DNA from 3 places in the Nonomuraea sp. NPDC050310 genome. Region 2 is predicted to be linked to each of the others. Evidence: predicted binding sites of a transcription regulator. Region 2 holds the regulator's gene; each other region holds the start of a gene.

Region 1 (10,193 bases), on a different contig from region 2:
GCGCAGGCGGGAGCCCTCGTCCAGGGGGTAGACGCGGTTGGCGCGGGCGGCCTGCTCCCAGGCGGCGGCCAGCTCGGCGACCAGGTCCGGGTGCTCGGCGGCCAGGTCGTGCGCCTGGGTGCGGTCGGCGCGGTGGTAGAGCTCCCACTCGTGCTCGCCGAACGGGGTCAGCGGCGCGTGCCGGGTGACGATCTCCCAGCCGTCGCGCACGTACCCGCGATGGCCCTGCAGCTCGGTGTACTGCTCGCGGTGGGCGTGCCCGGCCTGCGCGTCGCGCAGCACCGGCACCAGCGAGACGCCGGAGACCGGGGGCGCGTCGAGCCCCGCCAGCTCCAGCAGCGTCGGCAGCACGTCGGTGACGTAGGCCCACTGGTCGCGCCGCTCGCCCCGGGCCGCCAGCCCGGCCGGCCACGACAGCAGGAACGGCACGCTGTGCCCGCCGGCGTGGGCGTTGCACTTGTAGAGCCGGAACGGGGTGTTGGAGGCCATGGCCCAGCCGCGCGGGTAGTGCGCCAGCACCCGGGGCCCGCCGACCAGGTCGAGGCGGGCGAGGTCGGCCTCCGGGTCCTCGCGGTCGTGCCGGCTGTTCTTCGACAGCAGGGTCCGCAGGTACTGGGTGGTGCCGTGCTCCTCGCCCTCGCGCGAGGCGCCGTTGTCGGAGAGGAAGACGAAGACGGTGTCGTCCAGCGCGCCGAGGTCGGCCAGGGCGCGGCGCAGCTCGCCGACGCTGCGGTCGAGGCCGGCGACCATGGCGGCGTAGACCTCCATGTAGCGGGCGAACAGCCGTCGCCGCTCGGGGGAGAGGGAGTCCCAGGCCGCCACCTCGTCGCCCTCCTCGGCGTTGCGCGGCGGCAGGTCCAGGCCGGGCGGGAGCACGCCGGTGGCCTGCTGGCGGGCGAAGCGCTCGCGGCGGATCTCGTCCCAGCCGGCGTCGTAGCGGCCACGGAAGCGGGCGATGTCCGCCTCGGGGGCCTGGAGCGGGGCGTGGGCCGCGCCGTGGGCGAGGTAGAGCAGGAACGGGCGCTCGGGGGCGGCGGCCTTGGCCTGGCGGACCAGGCGCACGGCGGCGGCGGTGAGGTCGTCGGTCAGGTAGTAGCCCTCGGGGTGGGCGTCCACCTCGACCGGGGAGTTGTCGCTGATCAGGCGGTGCGGCTGGTGGGCGTTGGTGAAGGCGTCGAGGAAGCCGTAGAAGCGGTCGAAGCCGCGTTGCAGCGGCCAGGCGTGCCGGGGGCCGGCCTCCGACATGTCGGAGTCCTTGGTGAGGTGCCACTTGCCCACGGCCAGGGTGCTCCAGCCGGCCTCGCGCAGCAGCTCGGCCAGGGTCGGCACGTCCGGCGCGATCTCGCCCGCGTAGCCGGGGAAGCCGGGGTCGGAGTTGGCGATGTGCCCGACTCCGGCCAGGTGCGGGTTGAGCCCGGTGAGCAGGGCGGCGCGGGTCGGCGAGCACATCGGGGTGGTGTGGAAGTCGGTCCACTGCACGCCCTGGGCGGCCAGCTCGTCCAGGTGCGGGGTGGGGATCTCCGAGCCGTAGCAGCCCAGGTCGGCGAAGCCGACGTCGTCGGCGAGCACGATCACCACGTTCGGCGCGCCGGGCGGCGGGGCGGGGCGCGGCGGCCACCAGGACTCCGACCCGGCGAAGGTGCGTCCCACCCGGCCCTCGAAGCCGTCATAGGTGATCATTTCTGGAGTGTACGGCGGCGCGGACCGGCAGAACAGAACGAAGTTCCACCGATCCGCGCCCGCCCGCGGGTCAGCCGCGCTTCCAGAACGGGCGGCGGGGCTTGCCCGCCTCGGAGCCGCCGGGCTCGCCCGTAAGCGCGGTCAGGACGTCGATGGCCCGCTGCCGCAGCCCGGCGACGTCGGCCCCGGGCCGTTCGGCGCGCTCCAGCGCCTCGGCCAGCTCGGCCAGCTCGGTGACGAGCTCGTCGGCCAGGCCGTGCCCGCGCAGGTAGGTCGCCAGCGCGGCCAGCCTGCTGCCCAGGTCGGCCAGGTAGGCCGGATCGGCCGCCGGCACCGCCCGCAGCCGCGCCAGCTCGGCGGCGAGCTGCTCGCGGCCCTGCTCCCGGTCCTGGTCCACCCCGCGGCCGGGGGCGGGCGCGGGCATCCGCTTGGCGAACCCGCGCGGCGGTCCCGCCGCGGCCTGGAACTGCGGCTGCGCCGACTCCAGGAACGAGGCCCGCGGCGCGGCGGCCGGCGCGGCCATCATCATCATGGGCGCCGCCGCGACCGGCGGCTCCCAGCCGCTGGGCAGCTCGACCGGCTGGATGACGTGGTGCTCCGGCGCCCCGTCGGCGCTGACCCGGGTGTCCACCGCGACATAGGCCGTGAACCTGCACAGCACGCCGCCCGCCAGCGACAGCTCCACGATCCTGGCCTCCAGCGCGTGCTCGCCCATGGCGTAGCGGTCCTCCAGCTCGCGCAGCCGGGCGCGGGTCCACAGCGCCTTGAGGGCGCTGTGGCCGGTGACCATCGGCTCGACCACCTGCTCCCACGGCGCCCCGGCGGCCACTCCGCGCACGGTCACCGGCCCGGCCGCCCGGTAGCGGCCGAACACCTGCAGCGGCACGCCCGGGAAGAGCGAGCCGAGGTGGGTGACCTCCTCGGTGTCGAGCCCGTCGAGGGACAGGTCGGTGACCAGCGGCGCGCCGATCCGGCGGTGGATCTGCTCCATGGCCGCGTCGAGCCGGTCCTCCGACTCCACCAGCTCGCACCGGCCCGCGCCCAGCCCGGCCAGGCGGCCGAGGAAGCCCGCGTTCACCGCCCGGTCGATGCCGACGACGTGCACGCGCATGGCCGACAGGGCCCTGCCGACCTGCTCCAGGATCTGGTCCTCGTTGCCGACCTGGCCGTCGGTGACCAGGACGACCACGCGCTCGCGCCCGCTCTCGCCGAGCAGGCCGACCGCCTGGCGCAGCGGTTCGAGCAGCTCGGTGCCGCCCCTGGCCTCCAGCCGGGCCAGGTGCTCGACGGCGCGGAAGCGCTCGCGGTCGCTCGCCTCGCGCAGCCCGTCGAAGGCCGGCTCGACCACGCTGTCGAAGGCCAGGACGGCGAAGCGGTCGGCCGAGGTGAGGGTGTCGACGATGCGGGCCGCCGCCCGCCGGGCCGCGACCATCTTCCAGCCGCCCATGCTGCCCGAGCGGTCGAGCAGGAGCACGACGTCGCGGGGCAGCCGGGTCTCGGGCACGTCCGGGGGCATCACGGTGAGCGCGAAGGTGCCCTCGCCGTCGAGCTGGAGCGCGGTCGAGGCGTCGAAGGCCAGCCGGAGCACGAAGTCGCGGTCGAGCCGCTCGCCGGGGCGCAGGCTGACCGTGCCGCCCTCCTGCTCCACCACGTGCAGGCTGGAGGCGACCTCGCGCAGGTCGAGGCCGGCCGGGTCGACGGTGGCGGTCAGCGACAGCCGTACCGGGTTGGGGAAGCCGGGCAGCAGGACCGGCGGGGTGATCCGGGAGGCGTCGGGCGTGGCGTCGGTGTCGGGCACCGTGCCCGCGCCGGCCTGCGGGCCGTCGAGGGGAGCGCCCGGGATGTAGCGCGGCGCGACGACCAGGGGGAAGCGGAAGGTGGCCGCGCCGTCCTCGTAGGGCAGCGGCTGGCTCAGCGTCAGCCGGACGCTCACCCGCTCGCCGGGGGCGAGGTTGCCGACCCGGATGGTGAAGACGTCCGGGCGTTCCTCCTCGGCGATCGCCGCGCGGCGGCCCTCGGCCATGGCCTGGTCGTAGTCGGCGCGGGCCTGGCCGCGCTCCTTGAGCACGCCTTCGATGACCCGGTCGGCCGCTTCCATCCGGAAGGCGGTCACCGCGGCGCGGTCGGGCAGCGGGAAGACGTAGGTCGCCTCCAGCGTGACGTCGAACGGGTTGCGGAAGCCCTGGGCGACCTCGACCCCGGCCACCAGGCCGGACAGCCGCGCGTCCACGTCGAGGCTCTCCAGCGGGAGGTTGCCGCGCTCGGTCTCCAGCGCGCCGAACCCGGCCTCCTCGACCGGCCGGCTGCGGCTCGGGTCCAGCGAAGTGATCTTCATGCGAGTCTCCGTTCCTCGAGCACCTCGACCAGGGGTCCGGCCGCGGACATGACTGCTTGCAGGTCCTCTTCCGAGGGGGTACGGCTCGCGCCGTCGAGCACCAGCACCACGCCCGGCGCCAGCCGTACGCCGTGGACCGCGTGGCCGGAGGCCGCCTGAGCCGGGCCCGCGCCGTTGGGCGAGGCGGCGGGGGCGGGCGGCGCGGGGGCGGGCCGCGGGCTGGGACTGGGAGTGGCGGTGGGACGGGGGGCCGGGCGTTCGGCCCAGAAGCGCGGGCGGCTCACCGCGGCGACCCGTTCGAGGGTGGCGTCGGTGGCGCCGGCCAGGGCGACCTGGATCTCGGCGATCGAGCGGCCCTCGGCCTGCAGCCGCTTGACCGCGACGAGCTGGAGCAGGTGCCGCCGGCCGTACTGGGCGACCCGGCCGCGCCGGGTGAGCGGCGGGTCGACCAGGCCGATGGTGGTGTACCAGCGGATCAGGCGCTCGCCGGGCACGTCGCGCACCCGGCCGCTGCCGGTGGGCGAGGCGGCTTGCAACGCCTCGGCCGCCCGCTGCGCCAGTTCGCCGATGGTCCAGGTCTCGCTCATGCCCCCACAGTGACACTGTCATTGTTGCACTGTCAATGTGCGGAAGATCCGGACGGCCGAATGCGTTGGAAAAGGTGTAGTTGCAACGCCGAACGACGGAGGTACGAACTCATGGCTCAGATCACCGGTCCGCTGTCCGGCGCCGCGCGCGACACCGTCGCCGAAGCCCTCCAGGGCGCGCTCGTCGACCTCATCGACCTGTCGCTGGTGGCCAAGCAGGCCCACTGGAACGTCGTCGGACCGCACTTCCGCCCGCTGCACCTGCAGCTCGACGAGCTGACCGCGGTGGTCAGGGAGCACGCCGACACCATCGCCGAGCGCGCGGTGGCGCTGGGCGTCAACCCGGACGGGCGGTCGGCGACGGTGGCCGAGTCCACCCGCATCCGCCAGCCGGAGCACGGCTGGCTGGAGGACGGCAAGGTCGTGGTGACCATCACCGAGATCCTGGAAGGCGTCTCGCAGCGCATGCGCGAGCGCATCGAGGCCACCGACGAGCCGGACCCGGTCAGCCAGGACCTGCTCATCGCGGTCGCCCAGGAGATCGACAAGCAGCACTGGATGTTCCAGGCCCAGCGCTGACGCGCTGCGACGACGAGCCGGGGTCGTGAGCCCCGGCTTTCGCGCGTCTACAGCAGTTCGGCCGCCAGCCGGGCGATCAGCGGCCGGGTGGCCAGGAACTGCCGCAGCTCCTCCTCGCCCTGGAGCCCGGCCTCCAGCAGCGCGCGCACCCAGGTGTCGCCGTCGCCCCGCTGGGCCGCCGCCTCCAGCCGGTCGAGCAGCGTCGCGCCGGGATGGGACTCGCGGGTCAGCGTCGACAGCAGGTGCGGCCAGCGGATGGTGAGCGCCGCCAGCTTGGCGACCTCGGCGTCGCTCGCCCGGGGCCGCCCCGACTGCGCCCGGCGGTAGGTGACGAAGGAGTAGAACCGGAAGACGTTGAGGTAGCGCTTGACCTCGCGTGGATTGCGCAGGCCCAGCGCGGGCAGCGCCGCCTCGATCGCCCGGCAGGCGTTCTCGTCGCGGTAGAGGTCGGCGAAGACGCGGTCGGCGGCCACCCGGGCCGGCTCGGTCAGCCGCCCGTTGCGCCCGGCGAAGCCGAGCGAGGCCTGGGCGCGCTCGGCCGCCTCGTCCAGGCCGTCGACCGAGGGCCGCTGCTCGCGGATCAGCCGCTCCAGCTCCTCCACGATGCCCGGGTCGGCGACGGTCCGGCCCGCGGCGAGCTTGCCGCGCGCGACCTGCGCCGGCACGGCCGCCCGTGGCGGGGGCGCGAGCGCTGGGGCGTCCAGGGGCTCCTCCGGGACGCCGAGCAGGGCGCGCACGTACGCCGGCAGCCGCTCCTCGTCGTCCAGCAGGGGCACGCTCAGCGGAAGCTGGACGATCTTCTCCAGGAAGCGCCAGCCGATGCTCTCGGTCAGGAGCTGCCGGTAGGCCACCTGGACGTGCGCGGCGACCATCTCCGGCTCCATGGCCAGCACGAAGACGCAGTTGGGGAACTCGCCGGCCAGGAACAGGTTGATCGCCTCGATGACCTGGGCGACGGTGCTGGAGGAGCAGCGGTCCAGGTCGTCCACGAAGACCACCAGGGGCCGTTCCTCGGTCGCCACCAGCCCGAGCACCCGGCGCATGTCGGTCTGCACCAGGTGCAGGAAGCCGGCCTTGTCGCCGTAGGCGTGCTCGGGCAGCACGCCGCTCTGCAGGAAGGGGTCGGGCTGGTTGACCAGGGTGCCGAACGCCCCGCCCGCGCCCTCGGCGAAGAAGCGGCCCAGCCGTACGGTCCCCGCCGCGAGCGAGGCCAGGCAGCCCGCCGAGGCGATGGCCGCGGCGGCGTCCGACAGCCAGGGCAGCATCGAGGAGGCCGCCCAGGCGGCCCCGGCCAGCACGAGGGTGAAGACCAGGCCGAGCGCGACCGGCAGGAGCCGGGTGAAGGCCAGCCGGTACAGCCGCCGCCGCACCGCCTCCCGGTCGATGCGCGACAGGTTGAGCTCCAGCCAGAAGCGCTCGCGGTCGGTGCGCGACATCCGGCCGGTGATCTGGCTGATCAGCTCGTGCGCCAGCCCGGCCCAGACCTGCTCGCCGTTCTGGTACATCCAGGGGTTGAACCACACCGTCGGCCGCCAGCCCGAGCCGGCCACCGCCTCGGCCCGCTCGTACGGCACGCCGCCCTCGCGCAACCGCCCCAGCACCTCGGCGTTGGTCACCTCGGTGGCGGCCGCGGCCAGCTTGAGCGTGGCGGCCGAGCCGGGGTCGAGCAGCTCGCGCACCATCCGCATCAGCGAGGTCTTGCCCGCCCCCCACGGCCCCTTGATGCCGATGGTCAGCGGCGGCGCGGTGTCCGGGTGGCGGATGAAGGCGGCGATGGCCTCGGCGTAGACCCGGTGGCCGAGCCGGTCGTCGAGGGTCCACCGGTCGGGCGTGAGCCGGGTGCGCGGCGGGGCCGGCCGGGCGTGCGCCTTCTGCCGCCGCAGCAGGCCGGAGACCAGGGCGGCCTCGGCGGCGTCGAGCAGGGCGAGGCCCGCCTCGCGCACCGCCGGGTGCGCCGGGCCGGTCAGCCCCCACGCCTCCAGCTCGGCGTAGCCGCCCGGGCAGCCGAGCAGGGCGGCGGCCTCGCGGGTGAGCTCGCCCGGCAGCAGCCCGGCCCGGCGCAGCAGGCACTGCGCCTCCGAGCCGAGGTGCAGGTCGTAGAGCCGGGCCACGATCTCGCCAGCGGTGCCGGGCACCTCCTCGCCCGCCTCGGCCAGCTTCCGCGCCGCCGTGTCGAGGCTCGCGCCGGCGCGGCCGGGGTCGCTGCGGCCGTCGCGCACCTCGACCTCCTCGATGTCGCCGTGGCTGAACAACATCGGCGACAGGTCGGAGCCGAGCCGCTCGAAGTGCCGCCGGGCCAGGCCGTACAGCTCCTGGACGGTGAGCGGCCCGCCGGCGGCGAGCAGGCCGTCGGCGAGGACGCCGGTCAGCGAGGGGGCCGCGCCGGGCGGTTGCGGCCCGCCGGGCGCGGCCGACAGCGAGGCGGTCAGGGCCGCGGCGGCGACCGGCGGGTCGCCGGGCACGTTGAGCCGGGCCGCGCCGCCGGGGTCGGCGGGGTCGCTGCGCACGATCCACCCGAAGTCGACCACGAGCAGCAGCGCGGTGGCCCCGGAGGCGGCCACCTCCCGGCCGAAGTCCATGATCAGCTTGGTGAACGCGGTCGGTCCCCAGCCGGCCCCGGACGGCCAGCGGATCAGCAGCAGCTCGCCCGGTTCCGCGGCGGCCAGGAAGCGGTCGAGCACGGGCCGGGGGTCCTCGCCCGGGTCGATGGTCACCTCGAAACCGGACACGCGCAGGGCGTGGGCGAACCGGGCCGCCTCGCCGTCGAGGAACACCAGCGCCCGGCGCGAGGCGATCCGGGGGGCCAGCTTCACAGCCGCAGTCATGAGCGAGGAATGTGCCGAATCGCAGCGGGCAGCGGCGTAGCGTTTGCAGAGAGTTTGACGTCGCCCGGCAGCTTCATTCATCTCGTTCAGGTCGGATGGTCCCCATGTTGCGCAGAACTCTCCTCCGCAATGGTGCCCTCGCCGCGCTCACCGGCTCCCTCTGGCGGTGCGAGGCGGCCGGCCGGCCCCTGACGCCCGCCGAAGGACCGGGGCGGCCCCTGGTCTCCGCCGCCCCGGCCACCTACGGCCCGCTCCAGGCGCCGAACGCCGACGGGCTGGCGCTGCCGGCGGGCTTCACCGGCCGGGTGATCGCGCGCACCGGACGCCGGGTGGCGGGCCTGGCCTGGCACCCCGCGCCCGACGGCGGCGCGTGCTTCCCCGACGGCGAGGGCTGGATCTACGTCTCCAACTCCGAGGTGCCCCTCGTGGGCGGCGCCTCGGCGCTGCGCTTCGCCGCCGACGGCACCGTCCGCGACGCCTACCGGATCCTGTCCGGCTCCACGCTCAACTGCGCCGGCGGCGCGACGCCCTGGAACACCTGGCTGTCGTGCGAGGAGACGCCCCGCGGCCGGGTCTTCGAGTGCGACCCCTTCGGCGAGCGCTCGGCCCGTCCCCGGCTGGCGATGGGCCGCTTCCAGCACGAGGCCGCCGCCTGCGACCCGGAGAACGAGGTCGTCTACCTCACCGAGGACGAGCCGGACGGCTGCTTCTACCGGTTCCGCCCGACCGACTGGGGCGACCTGACCGAGGGCCGGCTGGAGGTGCTCTGCGGCACCGGCGACCGGGTGACCTGGAAGCGGGTGCCGCAACCGGCCGCCCTGATCAAGGCCACCCGCCACCAGGTCCCCGAGGCCACCCGCTTCGCCGGGGGAGAGGGCTGCCACTACGCCGCCGGGGTGTGCTACTTCACCACCAAGCACGACAACAAGGTGTGGGCCTACGACGCCCGCGCCGGCGCCCTGCGCGTGCTGTACGACGCCAAGGCCCCGCTCAGCGGCGTGGACAACCTCACCGGCGCGGCCACCGGCGACCTGTACGTCGCCGAGGACGGCGGCAACATGGAGATCAACCTGATCACCCCGCAGCGCACCGTCGAGCCGTTCCTGCGCCTGGACGGCCACGCGCGCTCCGAGATCACCGGGCCGGCCTTCTCGCCGGACGGGCGGCGGCTGTACTTCTCCTCCCAGCGGGGCCGCACCGGCGCGCGGGCCGGGACCGACGGCCACACCTTCGAGGTGACCGGCCCGTTCCGCTAGCGCTTCAGTTCCATGCTCCAGAACTGCTCGACCACCGGGACGCCGTTCTCCACGCCCTGGTTCTGCGACTCCAGCTCGAACCCGGCCGCCTGGTAGATGCGGCGGGCGCCGGCCAGGCAGTCGCGCGTCCACAGCATCACCCGCCGGTAGCCGCGCTCGCGGGTGTGCCGCAGGCACTCCTCGACCAGCCGCCCGCCCAGGCCCAGCCCGCGCGCCGACGGCTCCACCAGCAGCATGCGCAGTTGCGCGGTGTCGGGGTCGCGGTGGTAGCAGAACACGCAGCCGACCCGCCGCCCGCCGGCCTCGGCGATCCACCCGGCGTCCTCGTCCGGGTCGAACTCCGCGCAGATGCCCGCCACGGTCTTCTCGAAGGCCATGCCCCAGCCCTGCTCGGCCGCGTACAGCTCGCCGTGCCGCTGCACCACCCAGCCCAGGTCGCCCGTCCTCGGCGCCCTGATCACGTACGGCTCGCGCCGCCCGCCGGGCTCCAGCGCCCCGCGGATCGCCGCCATGCCCTCGACCAGGCGGTCCTGGCCGTCCGGCGGCAGGCTCGCGAGCATCTCGGCGACCTGCTGCGCCGAGCGGCGGTCGAGCTCGCCGAAGTAGTCGGACCCGGCGGGGGTCAGCCGCAGCACGTGCTTGCGCGCGTCGGCGGCCGAACGTTCCTTGGTCACCAGGCCGGCCGTCTCGAACCGGGTCAGGATGCGGCTGAGGTAGCCCGCGTCCAGCCCGAGCAGCCGGCGCAGCTCACCGGTCTCCAGCTCGCCCGCCGCGGCCACCTCGAACAGCACCCTGACCTCGGTCAGCGAGTAGGGCGAGTCGAGCAGGCCGCTCTGCAGCAGCCCGCTGATCCGGGTGTAGAAGCGGTTGAACGCCCGGACCTCGCCAACCCTTGCTTCTGTCAACGAATCCATTGCCATAGTCAAGCATG
Region 2 (10,193 bases):
CAAGCACCCCGCCCCCTACGCGCAACGCCTGGCCGAGGGCCGCTCGCCGGCCCACGCCCGCGAACTGCTCAGCGCGGACGACCAGCGCGTCGAACGGCTGATGCTCGAACTGCGGCTCGACTCCGGCTATCCGCTGGCCGACGTCGCGCCCGGCGCGCGGACGGCGGTGGCGCGGGCGCTGGGCGACGGGCTGCTCGACACCGAGGCGTTCAAGCGCGGGCGGATGCTGCTCACCCTGCGGGGACGGCTGCTCGCCGACGCGCTGATCCGCGACCTGGCGTAGCGCCGGCCCCCGGCGTGGGGTGTGGTCAGGTGACCATGCGGATGTTGATCGGGTAGCGGAAGCGCTCGCCCCGGTTGGCCGCGACGGCGCCCATGATCTCGAAGATCAGCGCGCAGATCCACACCGCGAACATCAGCAGGAAGCCGATGAAGACCATGGTGAGGAACAGGCTGACCATGTAGGCGATGAAGACGGTGATCTGGAAGTTCAGCGCCTCGGCGGACTGGTCGCGGACGTAGGGCGACTGGTCCTTCTTCACGAAGTACATGATCAGCGGGCCGACGAAGCCGGTCAGGATGCCCAGCAGGTGCGACAGCATCGCCATCGAGGTGTCGTCCGTGCCGGGACGCGGGCCGTACACGCCCGGGGTGTACGGCTGGCCGTAACCCGGGGCGGCCTGGTAACCGGCCTGCGGGTAGCCCGCCTGCGGATAACCGGCCTGGTAACCGGGCTGCTGGTAGCCGGGCTGCTGATACCCGGGCTGCTGATACCCGGGCTGCTGGTGACCCTGCTCGTAGCCCTGCTGATAGCCCTGCTGGTATCCGGCCGGAGCGCTCGGCGGCTGGCCGTACCCGTAGCCGGGCTGGCTGTAGCCCTGCGGGCCGTAGCCCTGAGGCCCGTAACCGGGCTGTCCGTAACCGGGCTGGCTCGGCGCCTGCTGCCCGTAGCCCGGCTGGCTCGGGGCCTGCTGTCCGTAGCCGGGCTGGCCGTACCCCTGCGGGCCGTGACCGGGTTGTCCGTAACCTGGCTGGGCGTCGGAGTTCGGGATACGCCGCGTCGCGTCGTCGTCCGAGGGCTGACTCATGCTCCGAGGCTAATCGGAGTCACCCGGGTTAGTCACGAAGTCGATGAGCTCCTCCACCCGCCCCAGCAGTTCGGGCTCCAGATCCGCGTAGGAGGACACCGACCCCAGGATGCGCTTCCACGCCTCCGCGGGCTCCATCCGCCAGCCGAGCGCGGCGATGACGCCTTCCTTCCACGGCACCCCCTTGGGCACCGAGGGCCAGGCCGGGATGCGCAGGACCGACGGCTTGACCGCGGCCCAGATGTCGACGAAGGGGTGCCCGACCACCAGCACGTGCGGCGAGGTGATCTGAGCGGCGATGCGGCTCTCCTTGGACCCGGCGACCAGGTGGTCGACCAGCACGCCCAGGCGGCGATCCGGGGAGGGCCCGAACTCCTCGACGATGGCCGCCAGGTGGTCGACGCCTTCGAGGTACTCCACGACGACGCCCTCGACCCGCAGGTCGTGGCCCCAGATCTTCTCCACCAGCGCCGCGTCGTGCACGCCCTCGACGTAGATGCGGCTCTCGCGGGCGACCCGGGCCCGCAGCCCCTCGACCGCGATGGACCCCGAGGCGCTCCGTGCCGGCCCGCGGGGCGCGGCGGCCGGGCGGACCAGGGTGACCGGCTTGCCCTCCAGCAGGAAGGCGGCGGGCGCCAGCGGGAACAGCCGCCGGCGGCCGAAGCGGTCCTCCAGGGTGACGGCCTCCTTGTCGCAGCCCACCACCGCGCCGCAGAAACCGCTGTCGGCGTCCTCGACCACCAGGTCGAGCTCCGCGGGCACCTGGGGGATCTTGCCCTTCAGCGGCCGTCGCCAGTTGCCCGCGAGCACGTCTCCGTCGTATCGCGTCACCTTTGGGACGGTAGCAGCAGCCGCTTGCGATTGGCGCTGCGGCGCAGCAGGACGACGATCGTGACGACGACCGCCACCAGGAAGCCGCCCAGCGACAGCAGGATCAGCCCGCCTATGCCGCCCAGCACCCCGGCCAGGCCCTTGAGCGGGGCGGCGCCCACGCCGAAGCGCCCGGCGACCTGCTCCTGCGTGGTGCACAGCACCTGGTAGTCGCCGGCCGAGGGCACGCTGACCCTGCCGATGACGTGCCAGGTGAGGTTGTTGATGGTCACCGTCTCGTTGCCGGTGGCCTGGGAGAGCTGGGCGTCGCCCAGGCTCTTGCAGGTGTAGTTGGCGCGCGGGCCGGTGTAGTACAGGGTCGGCTCGTCGGCCGGGTCGAGCCGGACGGTGACCTGCTCCCCGGAGGCGAAGGTCCGGACCGGGCCGAAGCCGGACTCCGACAGGTTGGCCACGAACAGGACGCCGCCGACGATCGCCGCGACCACCGCCAGAGCCCAGGCGCCGCCGATCCACCACAGCGACGGCTTCACCTTCGGGCGCGGCTGCTGCTGGTAGGGCTGGGCGCCGTAGGGCTGCTGGAAGTACTGCGGGGGCGCGGCGTAGGGCTGCTGCTGGCCGTACCCGCCGTAGGGCGGCTGCTGCCCGGGCGGGGGCTGACCGGGCCCGCCCTGGGGCGGCGGCGGCCCGCCGTACTGGGGACCAGGGCCGTACTGCGGGCCGGATCCGTACTGAGGGCCGGATCCGTACTGAGGGCCGGGCCCGTACTGAGGGCCCGACCCGTGATGAGGCTGCTGGTACGGCGGAGCCTGGGGGCCGGTGGGAGGCTGGCCGGGAGGGGGCGGGGGCACGTCGTCCCGCGACACGCGCCGGGTGGAGTCCTCGGGCGGGGTCTGGGAATCGTCGGTCATATCTAGCAGTCTGACTCCATGTCGCCACATATCGCCATACCGGGGTCCCCGGGCCCCTTCGCGGCACGGGCCAAGCAGGCCTTATCGCACCACGCGGGCGCGCGCCGTACACTTGGCACTCGGGAACACAGAGTGCCAGATCTGACGTTCTCGGTAAGGTCGACGCAGGAGGTGAGCACGTGCTCGACGACAGGAAACTCGCGGTCCTCCGCGCCATAGTCGAGGACTACGTGTCCACCAACGAACCGGTGGGCTCCAAGGCGCTCGCGGAGCGCCACAACCTCAACGTCTCCCCGGCCACCGTCCGCAACGACATGGCGGTGCTGGAGGAGCAGGGCTACATCGCGCAGCCGCACACCAGCGCGGGCCGCGTGCCGACGGACAAGGGCTATCGCCTGTTCGTCGACCGGCTCTCGCAGGTCAAGCCGCTGTCGGTGGCCGAACGGCGGGCGATCGAGACGTTCCTGGTCGGCGCGGTCGACCTCGACGACGTCGTGACCCGCACCGTCCGCCTGCTGGCCCAGCTCACGCGCCAGGTCGCCGTGGTGCAGTACCCCACGCTGACCCGCTCGACGGTGCGGCACGTCGAACTCGTGCCGCTCACCGACCGCCGCGTGATGCTGGTGCTGATCACCAACACCGGCCGCGTCGAGCAGCGGGTGATCGAGCTGCCCGAGGTCATCGAGGAGGCCCGGATCGCGCACCTGCGCGCCGTCCTCAACGCCTGCCTCGACGGATGCGGGCTGAGCGCCGTGCCCGACCTGGTCGCCGACCTGCCCGAACGGGTGCCGGCCGAGGACCGCCCGGTCGTGGCGACGATCCTGTCGGTACTGCTGGAGACCCTGGTCGAGCGGCACGACGAGAAGATCGTCTTCGCCGGTGCGGCCAACCTGGCCGGCGCCGACTTCTCCAGCGGCCTGCGGGACGTGCTGGAGGCGCTGGAGGAGCAGGTCGTGCTCATGCGGCTGCTGGGCGAGACGTCCCCGGACACCCCGGCCGCCCTCACCGTCCGGATCGGCTCGGAGAACCCCTACAGCGGACTGCGGGGGACGTCGATCGTGGCGACCGGATACGGTTCTGGCGGTCAGCAGCTCGCCCGCCTGGGCGTGCTCGGCCCCACCCGGATGGATTACCCCGTCACCATGGGCGCGGTGCGCGCCGTGGCACGTTACGTCAGCCAGATCCTGGCTGCTTCATAAGAGGTCGATAAGTGGCAAACAGCGACTACTACGCCACCCTCGGGGTCCGGCGTGAGGCGAGTCAGGACGAGATCAAGAAGGCGTACCGCCGTCTCGCCCGTGAGCTGCACCCTGACGTGAACCCCGATCCCGCGACCCAGGAGCGGTTCAAGGAGATCACCCAGGCCTACGAGGTCCTGTCCGACCCGAACAAGCGGCAGATGTACGACCTCGGCGCCGACCCCTTCGCCAACGCCGGGGCGGGCGCGGGCGGCTTCGGCCAGGGCTTCCCGTTCAGCGACATCATGGACGCCTTCTTCGGCACCGGCGGCGGCCAGCGCGGCCCGCGCTCGCGCGCCCGCCGTGGCCGCAACGCGACCATCCGCGTCGAGCTCGACCTGAAGGAATCGGCCTTCGGCACCACCCGCGAGCTGCACGTGGACACCGCCGTGCGCTGCGAGGTCTGCGAGGGCGCCGGCACCGCGCCGGGCACCCACCCCGACACCTGCGACATGTGTCACGGGCGCGGCGAGATCTCCCAGGTCACCCGGTCCTTCCTGGGCCAGGTCATGACCTCGCGCCCCTGCCCGCAGTGCGGCGGCTTCGGCAGCATCATCCGCCACCCCTGCCAGGAGTGCTCCGGCGACGGCCGCGTCCGCACCCGGCGCACCATCAAGGTCCGCATCCCGGCGGGCGTCGAGGACGGCACGCACATCCAGCTCGCCGGCGAGGGCGAGATCGGCCCCGGCGGCGGCCCGCCCGGCGACCTGTTCCTGGAGATCGTCGAGCGCCCGCACGAGATCTTCGAGCGGCGGGGCGACGACCTGCACTGCACCGTGCAGATCCCGATGACCGCCGCCGCGCTCGGCACCTCCTTGACCATCGAGACGCTCGACGGCGCCGAGGAGATCGACGTGCGGCCCGGCACGCAGTCGGGGCAGGTCATCACCATGTACGGGCGCGGCGTGCAGCGGCTCAGCGAGACCGGGCGCGGCGACCTGCTCATCCACGTCAACGTGGAGACGCCGTCGCGGCTCGACCCGGCCCAGGAGGAGCTGCTGCGCGAGCTGTCGAAGCTGCGCGGCGAGGAGCGGCCGCCGGGCAAGTTCGCCCCCGGTCAGCAGGGCTTCTTCTCCCGGCTGCGGGACGCCTTCAACGGCCGCTGACCTCTCGCCCGGTCGCGGGCGTGGGACGATGGTGACGTGAGCGTCCCGGTGTTCCTGGCCGACCGGCTGGAGTTCGGCAAGAGCGAGATCGTGCTGGGCGGCCCCGAGGGCCGCCACGCGGCGACGGTACGGCGGCTGCGCCCGCCCGAGCGGGTCGACCTGACCGACGGCCGGGGCGCCGTCGCCGAGTGCGTGGTCACCGAGCAGCTCAAGGACGCCCTGCGCCTGGAGGTGCTGCGCAGCTACGAGCTGCCGCCGCCCGCCCCCCGCCTGATCGTCGTCCAGGGCCTGCCCAAGGGCGAGCGCGGCGAGCTGGCCGTCGAGATGATGACCGAGGCCGGCGTCGACGTGATCGTCCCATGGGCGGCCAAGCGCAGCATCACGCAGTGGAAGGGCGAGCGTGCCGCCAAGTCCCTGGCCCGGTGGCGGGCCACCGCCCGCGAGGCCGGCAAGCAGGCCAGGCGCTTCCACCTGCCCGAGGTGACCGAGCAGGCGAGCACCGCCCAGGTGGCCGAGCTGCTCGCCAAGGCCGCGCTCGGCGTCGTGCTGCACGAGGCGGCGGAGGTACGGCTCTCGCGGATCGACCTGCCGGCCGAGGGCGACATCGTGCTCGTGGTCGGCCCGGAGGGCGGCATCGCGGACGAGGAACTCGACCGGTTCGCGGCAGCCGTACCGGCTCTGCTGGGGCCGACGGTGTTGCGGACCTCCACGGCCGGCGTCGCCGCGGCCTCTGTCCTGCTCGCGCGCACCGGCAGGTGGTGACGGCTCAGCCGGTCGGCTCGGCCAGCGGGCTGTACTCGATCGTCGGCGCGGGGTCGGCCGGGCTCTCCTCCGGCGGGCACTCCTCGCCCGGGCAGGCGCCGTCCGGTTCCACCGAGGTGGTCTCGGAGGGCGAGGGCGACGGGCTCTCCTCGGGGCAGTCGCTCTCCTCCGGCGCCGGCGTGGGGCACTCGGTCGGCGTGGGCGAGGGGGAGGTCGAGGGCTGGCTGGTGGACTCGGCGCGCTGGGACTTGGGCTGCTGCTGAGGCTGGCGCGCGGTGGGCGTGCCCGGGTTGGGCACGGCCGGCGGGTCCTGCGGGGACTGCTCCGGCGGCTTGCTGCGCGAGGTGGAGGAGGACGACGGCTCGGCCGGTCCGATGGGGGTGCCGCCGTTGTCGACGACGTTGGTGATGACCGTGTTGCGCCATTCGGGGACGACCATCACGACCGTGCCCGCCACGAGCAGCGCGCTCGCGACGCCCGCACTCGCCCGCCACCAGAACAGGTTCCGGACACCGCGCCGCGAGATGCGGGCACGGATGATCTCGAGTCCTTCCGGAGACGGCACGACCTGGTCCGCCTCCGCACGAAGCACACGGCGCAGCAGGTCGCCGTGATCGTCGGGGCGCTGGGAAGTCATGTGATGCTCTCCAGGACGGAACGCAAGGCGGCCATGCCACGTGCGGTGTGGCTCTTGACCGCGCCCTTGCTGATGCCCATCGCATGGGCGATCTCAGCCTCTGACAGGTCTCCGTAGTAGCGAAGGACGAGGGCCTCTCTCTGTCGGGTCGGCAGGGAGCGCAGGGCCTCGATGACGGCGGAACGTTCTAACTCGCCGATGGCGCCGTTCTCGGCGCTCGGGGCGTCCGGCATGCCCTTGGGTGCGTACTTCTCGACGACCGCGCGGTGACGCAGCACGGAACGGGACCGGTTGACAACGGATTGTCGCAGATAGGCCAGTGCTTTGTCGGGGTCGCGGAGCCGGCGCCAGGCCCCGTGCAGGGCGACGAACGCGTCCTGCACGACTTCCTCCGCGGTCGCTATGTCGCGTACGAGCAACACAGCGAGACGCACCAATGACCGAAAGTGCGCGCTGTAGAGCGCGGTCACGGCCATGTCGGCGTCCCACCCGACTTGCACCGCCCCGAGCGACCTGTCGGCCAGCAAGGTTTCGGTGGTCACATCAGTGGGACGCGCGGCCTTCCCAGTGGGTTTACGCTCTTCCGGTTCTGGAGGGTTTCCCGGTTCCTTGGGGTGCATGACCCAGTCGTGTCCTCGCCAGGTGGCCTCGCCCGACCCTGAATCTGTCGAATTTATCGGGTGAAGTGTCGCACACTCACCCTAACCGTGGGGATCTTCCAACGCACGAAACGATGGATTACCAATTCACAACGGCATGGTCGGCATAGGGTCGGACCCAGGTGAGACTATGCCCGATCCCCCTCCCGGGCGGAAGACGCCGCCCTTCCGCTCCTGCCTGAAGCCGGCGGCGGAGTCCCTCACCGGGCTCGCCGTCGTCCTGGAGGGCCTGGCCAGCCTGCTGAACCTGGCGCCGGTCCTCCCGCCCCTGCTGCCCAACGTGGTCGTCGCCGGCGGCTACGCGCTGGCCGTGCTGGTGGCGGCGTGGCGGATGTCGCGGGCCCCGCAGGGCCGGGTCGGCGTCCGGCTGGCGCGGCTGCGGGCCCGGCAGGCGGCCGTCGCGGCCTTCCTCTACCGGCTGGCCGGCGGGCGGCGGGACGAGCGCGGGTGGCGCGTCGTCCTCCGGCTCGTGCTGGTCGCCGCCGCGGTGACCGGGGGCTGGGCCTTCGTCCGGTGGGCCGAGCGGGCCGACCTGGGCACGTGCGGGCACCCGGTGCAGGTACGGCTGGCCGTACCGGTGGAGCAGTGGGCGGCGCTGACCGACCTGGCCGCGCGCTACGAGCGCGAGCGCGCCGGCTCGTCGGGCTGCGCCCGGGTCCGGGTGGCCGTCGAGCGCGCGCCCGCCCCGGCCGAGCTGACCAGGGCCGCCCAGGACGGCTGGATCGACGAGCCCGGCGCGGAAGGCGTGCACCGCCCGCTGGTCGCCGTCCACCCCGACCTGATCGTGACCGCGCACGCCGAGCACCTCGCCGAGCTGGTCGCCGACCGGGAGACCCTGCTGAGCGCCGCCAACCTCGGCACCATCGCCACCTCGCCCCTGGTCGTCGCGGTCACGCCCAAAGTCGCCGAGGGCCTGACGCAGACCGACAAGCGCGAGTCGCTGGAGCGGCTGCGCTCGCTGCTCGGCGGCCGGCTCGCCCGCCCGCGCGGCGACCTGTCGGAGAGCGGCCTGGTCGCCACCGACGCGCTCTACCCGCCGGCCGAGATCGGCAAGGACCCCAACGGCGACGCGGGCAACCTCAACGACATCAACGCCGAGCTCGGCCTGTCCCCGGCCGGGGTGCCGCTCTCCGACGCCGTGGACCTGCTCTGCCACGCGCGGCAGGAGCTGGCCGACGGCGAGGATCCGGCGCTGGCGATGGTGGTCCCGGAGCACCTGGCGCTCACCTTCGCGCGGATGCCCGAGTGCGGCGAGCCCGAGCCGGGCGCCGCGGTCAGCTCGTTCTACCCGCCGAGCCTGCCGGTGCTCGCCTACGACCTGGTCCACCTGCGCTGGCGGGCCCAGCAGTCCTACGAGCGCGAACGCTGGACGGAAGACCTCGCGGCCTGGCTGGCGGCGGCCGGCGACCGCCTGGAGGACGAGCATCGCCTGCGCCGCGCCGACGGCGGCTTCCGCTCGGTCTCCACCCCGGTGGCCGACGTGGTCGCGCCGGGCGAGGTCAACGTCCGTGCGCTCCAGGACCGCATCGCCCGCGCCCACCCCCGCACCTCGTTCGCCATCGCGCTGGACGCCTCCGGCTCCATGGCCGACCAGGACGCGCTGGGACGCAGCGCGCTGGAGCTCGCCAAGAGTGCCGCCCGCGACCTGCTCGGCCGGCTGCAGGAGGGGCGTGACGAGGCGGCGGTGCTGACCTTCTCCGCCGCCGCCCCCGGCGCGCGGCTGCCCGGCGACACCTTCCGCGAGCTCGACCAGGCGGTCGAGCGGGTCCGGACCACCGGCAGCGACCTGCGCCTGGACCGGGCGCTCGACCAGGCGGCCCGGCGGCTGGCCGACAGCGGGCGCGAGCGCATCCTGGTGCTGCTCACCGACGGCGGTGGCGCGGGCGCTCTGCCGCCGGAGCCGTCGCCGCGGCGCGACTTCACCGTGCTGGCCCTGCTCACCGGCGGCGGCGACTGCGGCGAGCTGCGCGAGCGCCTGCTGCAGGAGGGCGACGCCTGCCACCGGATCGCCCCGTCCGACGACCCCGCCGACGTGGTCCACGAGGAGCTGATCAAGCTATGGCTGACCGCCGGACCGTGAGCGGGATGGCGATCGCGCCGCTGGTGTGGTTCGCCGCGACCCTGCTGGTGCTCGGCTTCGTGCCGGCCGTGGCCTGGAAGCTCGGGCACCGCGAGGAGTGCCCGCGGCCGGCCGCCGTGCGCGTGGCCATGGCCCCCGACGTCTCGGCGGACGACATCTGGCGGACCGTCATCGCCGCCTACCGGGGCGCCGAGGTGCAGGTCACGGAGGTTTCCGAGGTCGCCGACCTGATGACCGCCGAGCTGCGGGCCGACGGCGCCTCCCGGTGCCCCGGCTACGACGTCTACGCCCTCGACGTGGCGGCGACCGCCGAGTTCGCCGCCGCCGGGCTGCTGGACCCCTACCCAGGGAAGCTGACCGGCCTGGTCGGCGACCTGGCCGAAGGTGGCTCCTGGGACCGCATCCAGTACGGCGTGCCGTTCGCCGCCGACGTCGGGCTCCTCTACCGCCGCCCCGACCTGCCGGAGCCCCGGTCGTGGGCGGAGCTGTGGGCCACCGGTGAGACTCTGGCCGCCCAGCTCGCCGACTACGAGGGCGGCACGGTCAACCTGCTGGAGCTGGCCGGAGACCTGGCCGCCGCGCGCACCGCCGACGACAACGAGCAGTTCGGCGGCTCGTGGTCCTGGCGGGAGGGGGAGTCCCTGGCCGCCTTCGCGCAGGGCAGGACCGGCTACCTGCGGCACTGGCCCTACGCCTACCACCGGCTGCGCGCCCAGGGCGTGCCCTTCGAGGTCTCCGCGCTGCCCGGCACCCCGGCGCTCGGCGGCACCAACCTGGCGGTCGCGGCCGGGTCCGGCAAGGCCCAGGAGGCACGGGCCTTCATCGAGTACCTGCTGTCGCCGGAGGTCCAGCGCCGGCTCTTCGCCTGCGGCGGCTACCCGCCG
Region 3 (10,193 bases), on a different contig from region 2:
AACCACACCACCGGCACCGCGGCGAACAGCACCGCCCGGACCACGTCGCACAGGATCAGCAGCCGCCTGCGGTCGAACCGGTCGGCGATCACCCCGGCGAACGTCCCCGCCAGCAGCGAGGCCACCGCGGAGGTGCCGGTCAGCAACCCCATCTGCACGACCGAGCCCGTCTCCTGCAACACCAGCAGCGGTACGGCTATCGCGGAGAAGGAGTCACCGGCGACGGACAACGCCTGGATGGTGAGGAAGATCAGGAAGTTCCGGTTTCTCCACAAAGACACCCGCCCGATCATGCCGCACCGGCCCACCCCACCGACAAACTCTTTTCCCCGGCGAGCACCACGGTCACCTATGCGGCGAGCACCCCGATCCCCGGGAAATGCTCCTGTGCGGCGAAGCCAGACCCCCGCCGCACAAGGAAAAGCCCCTACCGCTGAGGCGGCGCCACCACAACCTCAACCCGCTGGAACTCCTTGATGTCGGAGTACCCGGTCGAAGCCATCGTCCGCTTCAACGCCCCCATCAGGTTCATCGACCCGTCAGCCGCACTGGACGGCCCATGCAGCACCTGCTCCAACGACCCGACCGTCCCGAAATGCACCCGCTTGCCCCGAGGCAGATCCGGGTGGTGCGCCTCAGACCCCCAGTGGAACCCGTGCCCGGGCGCCTCGGTGGCCCGCGCCAGCGGCGACCCGACCATGACCGCGTCCGCCCCGCAGGCGATGGCCTTGGCGATGTCACCGGAGGTCCCCATGCCACCGTCGGCGATCACGTGCACATACCGGCCGCCGGACTCGTCCATGTAGTCCCGCCGCGCCGCGGCCACGTCGGAGATCGCGGTCGCCATCGGCACCGCCACGCCCAGCACCGTGCGGGTGGTGTGCGAGGCGCCGCCGCCGAAGCCGACGAGCACGCCGGCCGCGCCGGTGCGCATCAGGTGCAGCGCCGCGGTGTACGTGGCGCACCCGCCGACGATCACCGGGACGTCGAGCTCGTAGATGAACTGCTTGAGGTTGAGCGGCTCGGCGTTGCCCGAGACGTGCTCGGCCGAGACGGTCGTGCCACGGATGACGAAGATGTCCACCCCGGCGTCGATGACCGCCTTGTGGTACTTCACCGTCTTCTGCGGCGACAGCCGTACCGCGGTGGTGACGCCGGCGGCGCGGATCTCCTCGATCCGGCGGCCGATCAGCTCCTCCTTGATCGGCTCCGTGTAGATCTCCTGGAGCCGGCGGGTGGCCGCCGCGTCGTCGAGCGTCGAGCACTCCTCCAGGAGCGGCAGCGGGTCCTCGTACCGCGTCCAGAGCCCTTCGAGGTCGAGCGGGGCCAGGCCGCCGAGGCGGCCGATCTCGACGGCGGTGGCCGGCGAGACCACGCTGTCCATGGGCGCCACGACGAGCGGCGACTCGAAGCGGTAGGCGTCGATCTGCCAGGCGATCGAGACCTCTTCGGGGTCGCGGGTGCGGCGCGAGGGCACCAGGCCGATCTCGTCGAGCGCGTAGGCACGGCGACCGGACTTGCCGCGGCCGATCTCCACCTGCTGGGTCATCTGTATTGCCTTATCTTCCGTGGTAGTTCGGGGCCTCGACCGTCATCTGGATGTCGTGCGGGTGGCTCTCCTTGAGTCCCGCCGACGTGATCGGCATGAGCTGGCCCTTCTCGTGCAGCTCGGCGATCGTCCGGGAGCCGGTGTACCACATGCCCTGGTGGAGGCCGCCGACGAGCTGGTGCACGACCGCCGCGACCGGGCCGCGGTAGGGGACCTGGCCCTCGATGCCCTCGGGGATGTACTTCTCCTCGGTGGACACGTCGGCCTGGCCGTACCGGTCCTTGGAGAAGGAGGCGCCGCCGCGCTCGCGGTTGCGGACCGCGCCCAGCGAGCCCATGCCCCGGTAGGACTTGAACTGCTTGCCGTTGATGAAGATGAGCTGGCCGGGCGACTCCTCGCAGCCGGCCAGCAGCGAGCCGAGCATGACGGTGTCGGCGCCGGCGGCGATCGCCTTGGCGATGTCGCCGGAGTACTGGAGGCCGCCGTCGCCGACGACCGGAACCCCGGCCGGGGCGCAGGCGAGCGAGGCCTGGTGGATCGCGGTGATCTGCGGGGCGCCGACCCCGGCGACCACGCGGGTGGTGCAGATCGATCCGGGGCCCACGCCGACCTTGACCGCGTCGGCGCCGGCGTCGACGATCATCTGCGCGCCCGCGCGGGTGGCGATGTTGCCGCCGATGACCTGGACCTTGCTGTTGGCCTTGAGCTTGCCGATCATGTCGGCCAGGCCCTTGGAGTGACCCTGGGCGACGTCCACGACGATCACGTCGACGCCCGCGTCGATCAGGGCCTTGGCGCGCTCCTCGGCGTCACCGGCCACGCCGATCGCCGCGCCGACCATGAGGCGGCCGTCGGCGTCCTTGGTGGACAGCGGGTACTGCTCGCTCTTGGTGAAGTCCTTGACCGTGATGAGCCCGCGCAGCCGGCCGTCGGCGTCGACCAGGGGCAGCTTCTCGATCTTGTTCTGCTTGAGCAGCGCGAAGGCGTCGTCGCTGGAGACGCCGACCGGGGCGGTGACCAGCGGCATCGGGGTCATGACCTCGCGGACCGGGCGCGCGTGGTCGGTCTCGAAGCGCATGTCGCGGTTGGTGACGATGCCGACCAGGGTGCCGTCGGCGGAGGTGACCGGGACGCCCGAGATGCGGTAGGTGGCGCACAGGCGCTCGACGTCGGCGAGGGTGTCGTCGGGGGTGCAGGTGACCGGGTTGGTGACCATCCCGGCCTCGGAGCGCTTGACCAGGTCGGCCTGGGTGGCCTGCTCCTCGATCGACAGGTTGCGGTGCAGGATGCCGATGCCGCCCTGCCGGGCCATCGCGACGGCCATGCGGGCCTCGGTCACGGTGTCCATCGCGGCGGACAGCAACGGGACGTTGAGCGTGATCCCCCGGGTCAGGCGCGACGCGGTCGAGGCCTCACCCGGTTGCATGTCCGAATACGCGGGCACCAGTAGCACGTCATCGAACGTGAGACCGGTTTCGGTGAATTTGGACATGCGGCGGACCCCTCCCCAGCGCTGACGGTGGTATCAGTCTAGGGGGTGGGCCAAAATCGGCTGTGCCCGGCGGGGAACCCCGGCCCGGAAGGCGTCACAGGGGTCATGGCCGCGAGGTCAGCGGCCGGGAGGACGACGACCCCCACGAGGGGACGACCCGAGGTCCTCCCCCTGGACCGTCGTCCGTCCCGGCACGCGAAAGCGCCAGGGGATCGGCCGGCCGGTGATCCGACCGATCCCCCAGCCACCGGCACCGCGCGGGGCGCGCTCGGGCCACCGAACCCCCCTCCGCGTCCTGATGGCCACGCCACTCGCGTCCTGGTGCCGACGCTGGGTTAAGACTGCGTTACTGGTAGATGCGCACGCAATGTCAAAAAGTGCAATTGCACGAAGTTGCACGCCCCGCGCCCGAGTCCGCGCAACCCCCGGACAGGAGCGGGCTTCCGGGTTATCCTCGCGGCACGCCGGACACCTCCGTCAGCCGCGACCCCCCTACGGAGCCCGCACATGCGCTACGAGACCTCCTCACCGCCTCCCGTGCTCGGCGAGGCGGGCGACCCGCTGGAGACCCTGGGCCTCGACCCGGCCCAGGCCGCCCTGTACACCGCGGCGTTGCGCCTGCACCGCGCCACGGTCCGCGAACTGGCCCAGGCCATGGACGGGCCGGTCGACGCGGTCGGCCGCCAGCTCGACGAGCTGGTCCGGCTGGGCGTGATCGACGAGCGGTCGGGCCAGTACCTCGCCCGGCACCCCGCCGCCGCGCTCGGCCGGCTGATCGCCGAGCGGCTCGACCGGCTGGCCGAGGAGAGCCGGCGCATCGACTCGGCCCTCAGCTCCATCCGCAGCCTGATCCGCGACTACGACGCCGGGCGCGACTTCCAGGACGGTCCGATCGCGGTCGAGGCGGTGAGCGGGGCGGACATCCTCTACGAGAGCGTGGTGGGGATGGCGGTCCAGTCGCCGTCGATGGAGGTGCGCACCGTCATGCCGGACGAGCGCACCATGGACGACTTTGTCCAGAAATTTGCGGATCTGTGGGTCGATGCCCAGGAGCGCGGGCTGCTCACGGTCAACGCGATCATCCCCGTGGCCACGCTCTCGCAGCCCGGCGTGCGCGAGCAGGCGATGCGCCTCATCGAGACCGGTGGCCAGGTCCGCACCCTCGACCGGCTGCCGAGCTGGTTCATGACCGCCGGTCAGGGCGTCGCGGGGCTGCCCGCGCAGTGGGGCGGCAACCTGCCCGACCACGCCTACAACTTCTACCTGGTCCGGGCGCACATCGTGGTCGGCGTGCTGCGCGCGCTGTTCGCCGAGCTGTGGGGCCGCGCGGTGCCGCTGCCGTGGGGCCGCCGGGCCGACGGCATGACGCAGGTGATCCGGCTGGCCGCGCAGGGCATGTGCGACGAGTCGATCGCCCGCCAGCTCGGCATCTCGGTGCGCACGGTGCGGGCCCGCTTCGCCGACGCGATGACCGAGCTCGGCGCCCAGTCCCGTTTCCACGCCGGCGTCGAGGCCGCGCGCCGGGGGTGGCTCAGCTCCTGATGGGCGGGTGATCACCCACCACCTCGGCATCCCGCTGCGCCCATGGGTGCTCTCGACGGTTTCGGTCACTATGGTGGGAGGGTGCTGGACGACGTCCCCCGCGACCCGTTCGCGGACGACCCCGACGATCCCGCCTCGGCGATGGGCGAGCTCGACGACCCCGTGCCGCTGACGGCGGCCGAACGCGACGAGGCGATCACCGACCTGGCCGACGTCGACGTCTTCCGCACGCTTCTCGAGCCACAGGGCGTGGTCGGGCTCGTCCTCGACTGCCCGGAGTGCAGCGAGCAGCACTACTTCGACTGGGAACTGCTCCGCGGCAACCTGCGCCAGATGATCGACGACGGCCGGCCGCAGGTGCACGAGCCGGCCTTCCACCCCGACCCGGCCAACTACGTGAGCTGGGAGTACGCCAGGGGCTACGTGGACGGCGTCATCGACACCGAAGAGCGCCGCTGACCGACGTCCTCCACCAGGAGGGCCAGCAGCCGCGCCGCCGGATCGTGCGGATCCGGCGCCTCACCACGAGACAGGGCGGTGAGCAGTTCGTCGGTCGCCGCCACCTCACCGAGGTGCGCGACCTCCCCGCCAGGCCCTTTCGAGCCCCAGAGCTCCGGCGTCAAGCCGACTCCAGCTCAACCATCTGCCGCAGTCTGGCCAGCGCTCGATGCTGGGCGACGCGAACCGCTCCCGGTGACATGCCCAGAACATTACCGGTCTCCTCGGCCGACAGCCCCGAGACCACCCGCAGCAGGAGCAGCTCGCGCTGGTTGTCGGGCAGCCGGGACAGCAGCATCCTGGCGTGCTCGACCTCGATGTAGCGGACCACGGTCTCCTCCGGCCCCGGCCCTTCGTCCGGCCCGTCGGGGAGATCCTGCGTCGGTACGGCGGAGCGGATCGAACTCCGCAACGCGTCGGCGACCTTGTGCGCCGCGATACCGAAGACGAAGGAGGCGAACGGCCTGCCCATATCCCTATATCTGGGCAAAGCGGACAATACGGCGATGCAGACCTCTTGTGCCACATCATCGGCTATGTGATATTGCCCGGAAACCCGGCCCAGCCTGGCGCGGCAATAGCGCACCACCATCGGCCGCAGTTCCCCGAGCAGGGATTCGATCGCGCCGCGATCCCCCTGCACGGCCAGGCTCGTCAGTTCTCTAAGCTCGGAGTCATCCGTTCGTGCCGGAAGTCTCGACGCGAGCCTTACCCCAATTTTGGCGTCGGCGACGCTTCCCTCGCTCACGATAGGCATGATGCCCGCGCTGATCCGCCCTGTCGTCATAGCGAACGGCTACGGATTGGTCACATTGAGGCGACGATAACCGCGCGTAATCAATTGACCACACTAAGCCTTTCGGGTGCTCTGAATATTTCACCAGATAACCCGAAATGCGCAGTAATTGGCAGATGGGGCGCGACGCTTTAGTGGGGCTGTTGGTTTACGCAGGAAATACTTTTCATCCTTCCTGTGATGCTTGCCGCCATCTGCCGGTCAATCCTCCTGAGGCGGGCGGGCGTTACATCCCAGACCGCACCGGACTGCCATGCCGTACCCGGGAAGCACCCTGTGCCGGAAACGCGAACGGCCCGCCCCGGAGGGCGGGCCGTACATGGTGCGGTGAGCCGGAGGCTCAGTGGCCGTGGCCGTGACCGTGGCCGTGACCACCGGCGGCCGGGGCCTCCTCCTCGGGCTTGTCCACGACGAGCGCCTCGGTCGTGAGCAGCATGCCCGCGATGGAAGCGGCGTTCTGGACGGCCGAGCGGGTGACCTTGACCGGGTCGATGACGCCCTGGGCGATCAGGTCGCCGTACTCGCCGGAAGCGGCGTTGTAGCCGTGACCGGTGGTCAGGTCGGACACCTTGGCGGTGACGACGTAACCCTCCTGGCCGGCGTTCTCGGCGATCCAGCGGGCCGGCTCGACCAGCGCGCGGCGCACGACGCCGACACCGGTGGCCTCGTCGCCGGTCAGGCCGAGGTCGTCGAGCTCCTTGCCGACGTGGATCAGCGCGGAGCCGCCGCCGGAGACGATGCCCTCCTCGATCGCGGCGCGCGTCGCGGAGATCGCGTCCTCGAGACGGTGCTTCTTCTCCTTGAGCTCGACCTCGGTGGCCGCACCCACGCGGAGCACGCACACGCCGCCGGCGAGCTTGGCGAGACGCTCCTGGAGCTTCTCGCGGTCCCAGTCGGAGTCGGACTGCTCGATGGCGAGCTTGATCTCCTTGACGCGGTCCTCGATGGCCGCCTCGTCACCGGCACCGTCCACGATCGTGGTGGTGTCCTTGGTGACGACGATGCGGCGGGCCTGGCCCAGCACCTCGAGGCCGACGTTCTCCAGCTTGAGGCCGATCTCCTCGCTGACGACCTGGCCGCCGGTGAGGATCGCCATGTCCTGGAGCATCGCCTTGCGGCGGTCGCCGAAGCCCGGAGCCTTGACGGCGACCGAGGTGAAGGTGCCGCGGATCTTGTTGGTGACCAGGACGGCCAGGGCCTCGCCCTCGACGTCCTCGGCGACCACGAAGAGCGGCTTCTTGGTCTGGGCGACCTTCTCCAGCAGCGGCAGGAACTCCGCGATGGAGGAGACCTTGCTCTGGGTGAGCAGGATGTAGGCGTCCTCCAGGACGGCCTCCATCCGGTCCGCGTCGGTGACCATGTAGGCCGACAGGTAGCCCTTGTCGAACTGCAGGCCCTCGGTGAACTCGAGCTCCATACCCATGGCGTTGGACTCTTCGACGGTCAGGACGCCGTCCTTGCCGACCTTGTCGAAGGCCTCGGCGATGAGCTCGCCGATCTTGGCGTCCTGGGCCGAGATGGTGGCCACGCTGGCGATGGACTTCTTGTCCTCGACCGGCTTGGCGCTGGCCAGCAGCTTCTCGCTGACGGCGCGGGCGGCCTTGTCGATGCCGCGCTTGAGGTCCATCGGGTTGGCCCCGGCGGCCACGTTGCGCAGGCCCTCCTTGACCATGGCCTGGGCCAGCACGGTCGCGGTGGTGGTGCCGTCACCGGCGATGTCGTTGGTCTTGGTGGCGACCTCCTTGGCGAGCTGGGCGCCAAGGTTCTCGTACTTGTCGGTGAGCTCGACCTCACGGGCGATGGTGACACCGTCGTTGGTGATGGTCGGCGCACCGAACTTCTTGTCGATGACCACGTTGCGGCCACGCGGGCCGAGGGTCACCTTCACGGCGTCCGCGAGCGCGTTGACACCGCGCTCGAGCGAGCGACGGGCCGACTCGTCGAACTCCAGAATCTTCGGCATTGCTAGCTGAGTCCTCTCCTGCGTCGAAAGCCCCGGGCACAGAAGGACTGGACCCGGGGCTTCGACATATCCGACTTACTTCTCGATGATCGCGAGAACGTCGCGGGCGGAGAGCACCAGGTACTCCTCGCCGCCGTACTTGACCTCGGTGCCGCCGTACTTGCTGTAGAGGACGATGTCGCCCTCCTTGACGTCAAGCGGAATCCGCTTGTCGCCGTCCTCGTCCCAGTTGCCCGGGCCCACAGCGAGGACCCTGCCCTCCTGCGGCTTCTCCTTGGCAGTGTCAGGGATGACAAGGCCGGAAGCGGTCGTCTGCTCAGCCTCGAGCGGCTGAACCACGATGCGGTCGCCGAGCGGCTTAACGGGAACCTTGGTGGCGGTCGTCACGATCGGACCTCCCCTTCAGATTTGACTGATCTAGAAGAGGCGACCAGCGGCCTGCCGTCGCGGGTGTCAGACCTGCCTCGTCGCTTTTGTGTTTGGCACTCTCAAGGGGAGAGTGCCAACAGGAAACATATGCAAGCGGGGCTTGACAGTCAACACGAACGGCTTCAGGGCGCGTACGAGCCTTCCACCAGGTCGGACAGGACGCCCAGACGGGTCGGTACCCACCCGTGAGCCTGTCGTGTTCGCGCGGAGCTGACACGCTGGCTCCTCGCGAGCGCCCCGGCGAAGGGCTCGCCGAGCATCTGCGCGGCCTCCGCGAGCGGCCACGGCCTGGCCTCGGGCTTCACCCCGGCCGCGCGCGCCGCCGCCACGGCCACCTCCTCGACCGGCACCGCCTCCTCGGCGATCGCGTGCAGGATCTCCCCCGAGACACCCCGCTCGGCGGCCAGCACGACCAGGTCGGCCAGATCGTCCACGTTCACGAAGGTCCAGGTCGGCGCCTGCCCGTCCGCGCTCACGTAGACGCCCGTGCCGCGCTCGGCGGCCACGGACTTGAGCAGGGCGACGATGCCCTGCCCGCGACCGTGCACCACGCCCGGGCGGACCACCGAGCCGCCCGCGCCGAGGACGAGCTGCTCGATCTCCGGGCGGTGGGCGACGATCGGGTACGGGTCGACCGGGCTGTCCTCCGTGCCGTCACGCGTCTCGCCGAGCACCCAGACGCCGCTGAGGTAGTGCACCGGCCTGGCGGCCAGCGCGGTCACCGTCGCCAGGTCCACCTCCGGGTCGCCGGTGAGCTGGGCGGCGTGCACCACCGCGTCCACGTCGGGGGTGACCGCCGCGGCCACCGCCACCGGGTCGGCCAGGTCCGCCACCCGCTCTTCGTACGGCAGGCGGCCTGCTTGCCGTACCAGGGCGACCACCTCGTGCCCGCGCTCCAACAGCTTCTGGGCCACCACGCCGCCGATGTATCCGGTCGCGCCCGCCAGCAGGATCTTCATGTCTCCACCTCAAACACTTCGACATCAAAGCTTTCGTCGAGCCAGGACGTTAGCTCACTCCGGCGAACATTTCAACATCGAAGTTTTCGATATGATGGACGCATGGAAGACTCCGTGGACCGCTTCCTCGGTCAGTGCGTCGCCGCCAGCCCCGGCCTGGACGTCTCCCCCGCCAACGTCGTCGCCCGCCTCACCCGCGCCGCCCGCCGCCTCGAACTGGGCATGAAGGAGCACTTCGCCCGCGAGGACCTGGAGACCTGGGAGTTCGACACCCTCGCGACCCTGCTGCGCAGCAACGCCGAGCACACGATGTGCATGAAGGACCTCGCCTCGGCCTCCCTGCTCAGCTCCGGGGCGCTCACCAACCGCATGGACCGCCTGGTCGCCCGCGGCCTGGTCGAGCGCGGGCCCGCCCCCGGCAACCGGCGCATGGTCCTGGTCACGCTGACCGAGGAGGGCGCGCGGCTGACCCGCAGCCTGCTCGACGGCCACATCGCCAACAAGCGCCGCATGCTCGCCGGGCTCACCGACGACGAGCAGGACCAGCTCGCCGGGCTGCTCCGCAAGCTGCTGATCTCGATGGGAGACGTGCCGGACCCCGAGTGAGGTGCACTACCGTCGGAACACGTGGACCTCGACGCCTTCCTCGCCCTGCATACCCCGCGCGGCCAGGCGGCCCTCGCCGAGGCGGTCGAACTCACCGGCGCCGACCCCGTCGCCGCCGCCACCCGGCTGCGGAAGACCTACGACGCCGCCCTGACCTCGGCCGCTCTCACCCAGGCCGGCCTCCGCGCCCGCGCGCAGGCCAAGTTCGGGGCGGACGCGGCCCGCATGTACTTCACCCCGCACGGCCTCGAACAGGCCACCCGGGCCGACGTCGCCGCGCACCGCGCCCGGCGGCTGGCCGGGCTGCACGTCGTGGACGTCTGCTGCGGCGTCGGCGGCGACCTGCTGGCCCTGGCCCG

The links. The regulator HrcA, encoded in region 2, represses chaperone genes, less so after heat shock. The targets are predictions, from matches to a motif close to TTGGCACTCTCNNNNNGAGAGTGCCAA.
Region 1: AB0I67_RS17310 (DNA starvation/stationary phase protection protein) is a predicted target of HrcA. The motif match lies at 4,612-4,638, and genes of this name have one in related genera.
Region 3: groES (co-chaperone GroES) is a predicted target of HrcA. The motif match lies at 8,320-8,346, and genes of this name have one in related genera.

The regions. Positions count from the first base shown of each region.
Region 1 covers NZ_JBFAKP010000006.1:27,771-37,963, forward strand. Annotated here, with positions in the region: gene AB0I67_RS17295 (arylsulfatase) at 1-1,680, opposite strand, end outside; gene AB0I67_RS17300 (VIT domain-containing protein) at 1,751-4,015, opposite strand; gene AB0I67_RS17305 (MerR family transcriptional regulator) at 4,012-4,602, opposite strand; gene AB0I67_RS17310 (DNA starvation/stationary phase protection protein) at 4,714-5,181, shown strand; gene AB0I67_RS17315 (P-loop NTPase fold protein) at 5,229-8,006, opposite strand; gene AB0I67_RS17320 (alkaline phosphatase PhoX) at 8,111-9,262, shown strand; gene AB0I67_RS17325 (helix-turn-helix domain-containing GNAT family N-acetyltransferase) at 9,259-10,176, opposite strand.
Region 2 covers NZ_JBFAKP010000010.1:120,744-130,936, reverse strand. Annotated here, with positions in the region: gene hemW (radical SAM family heme chaperone HemW) at 1-283, shown strand, start outside; gene AB0I67_RS23740 (DUF4870 domain-containing protein) at 309-1,088, opposite strand; gene AB0I67_RS23735 (DUF3097 domain-containing protein) at 1,098-1,919, opposite strand; gene AB0I67_RS23730 (hypothetical protein) at 1,916-2,827, opposite strand; gene hrcA (heat-inducible transcriptional repressor HrcA) at 3,007-4,026, shown strand; gene dnaJ (molecular chaperone DnaJ) at 4,038-5,171, shown strand; gene AB0I67_RS23715 (16S rRNA (uracil(1498)-N(3))-methyltransferase) at 5,208-5,933, shown strand; gene AB0I67_RS23710 (hypothetical protein) at 5,938-6,570, opposite strand; gene AB0I67_RS23705 (SigE family RNA polymerase sigma factor) at 6,567-7,046, opposite strand; gene AB0I67_RS23700 (vWA domain-containing protein) at 7,360-9,309, shown strand; gene AB0I67_RS23695 (extracellular solute-binding protein) at 9,288-10,193, shown strand, end outside.
Region 3 covers NZ_JBFAKP010000001.1:323,382-333,574, reverse strand. Annotated here, with positions in the region: gene AB0I67_RS01760 (MFS transporter) at 1-281, opposite strand, end outside; gene AB0I67_RS01755 (GuaB3 family IMP dehydrogenase-related protein) at 428-1,549, opposite strand; gene guaB (IMP dehydrogenase) at 1,560-3,041, opposite strand; gene AB0I67_RS01745 (LuxR C-terminal-related transcriptional regulator) at 3,549-4,583, shown strand; gene AB0I67_RS01740 (DUF5319 family protein) at 4,665-5,042, shown strand; gene AB0I67_RS01735 (hypothetical protein) at 5,003-5,206, opposite strand; gene AB0I67_RS01730 (sigma-70 family RNA polymerase sigma factor) at 5,203-5,838, opposite strand; gene groL (chaperonin GroEL) at 6,218-7,840, opposite strand; gene groES (co-chaperone GroES) at 7,916-8,230, opposite strand; gene AB0I67_RS01715 (NAD-dependent epimerase/dehydratase family protein) at 8,392-9,228, opposite strand; gene AB0I67_RS01710 (MarR family transcriptional regulator) at 9,331-9,834, shown strand; gene AB0I67_RS01705 (methyltransferase domain-containing protein) at 9,856-10,193, shown strand, end outside.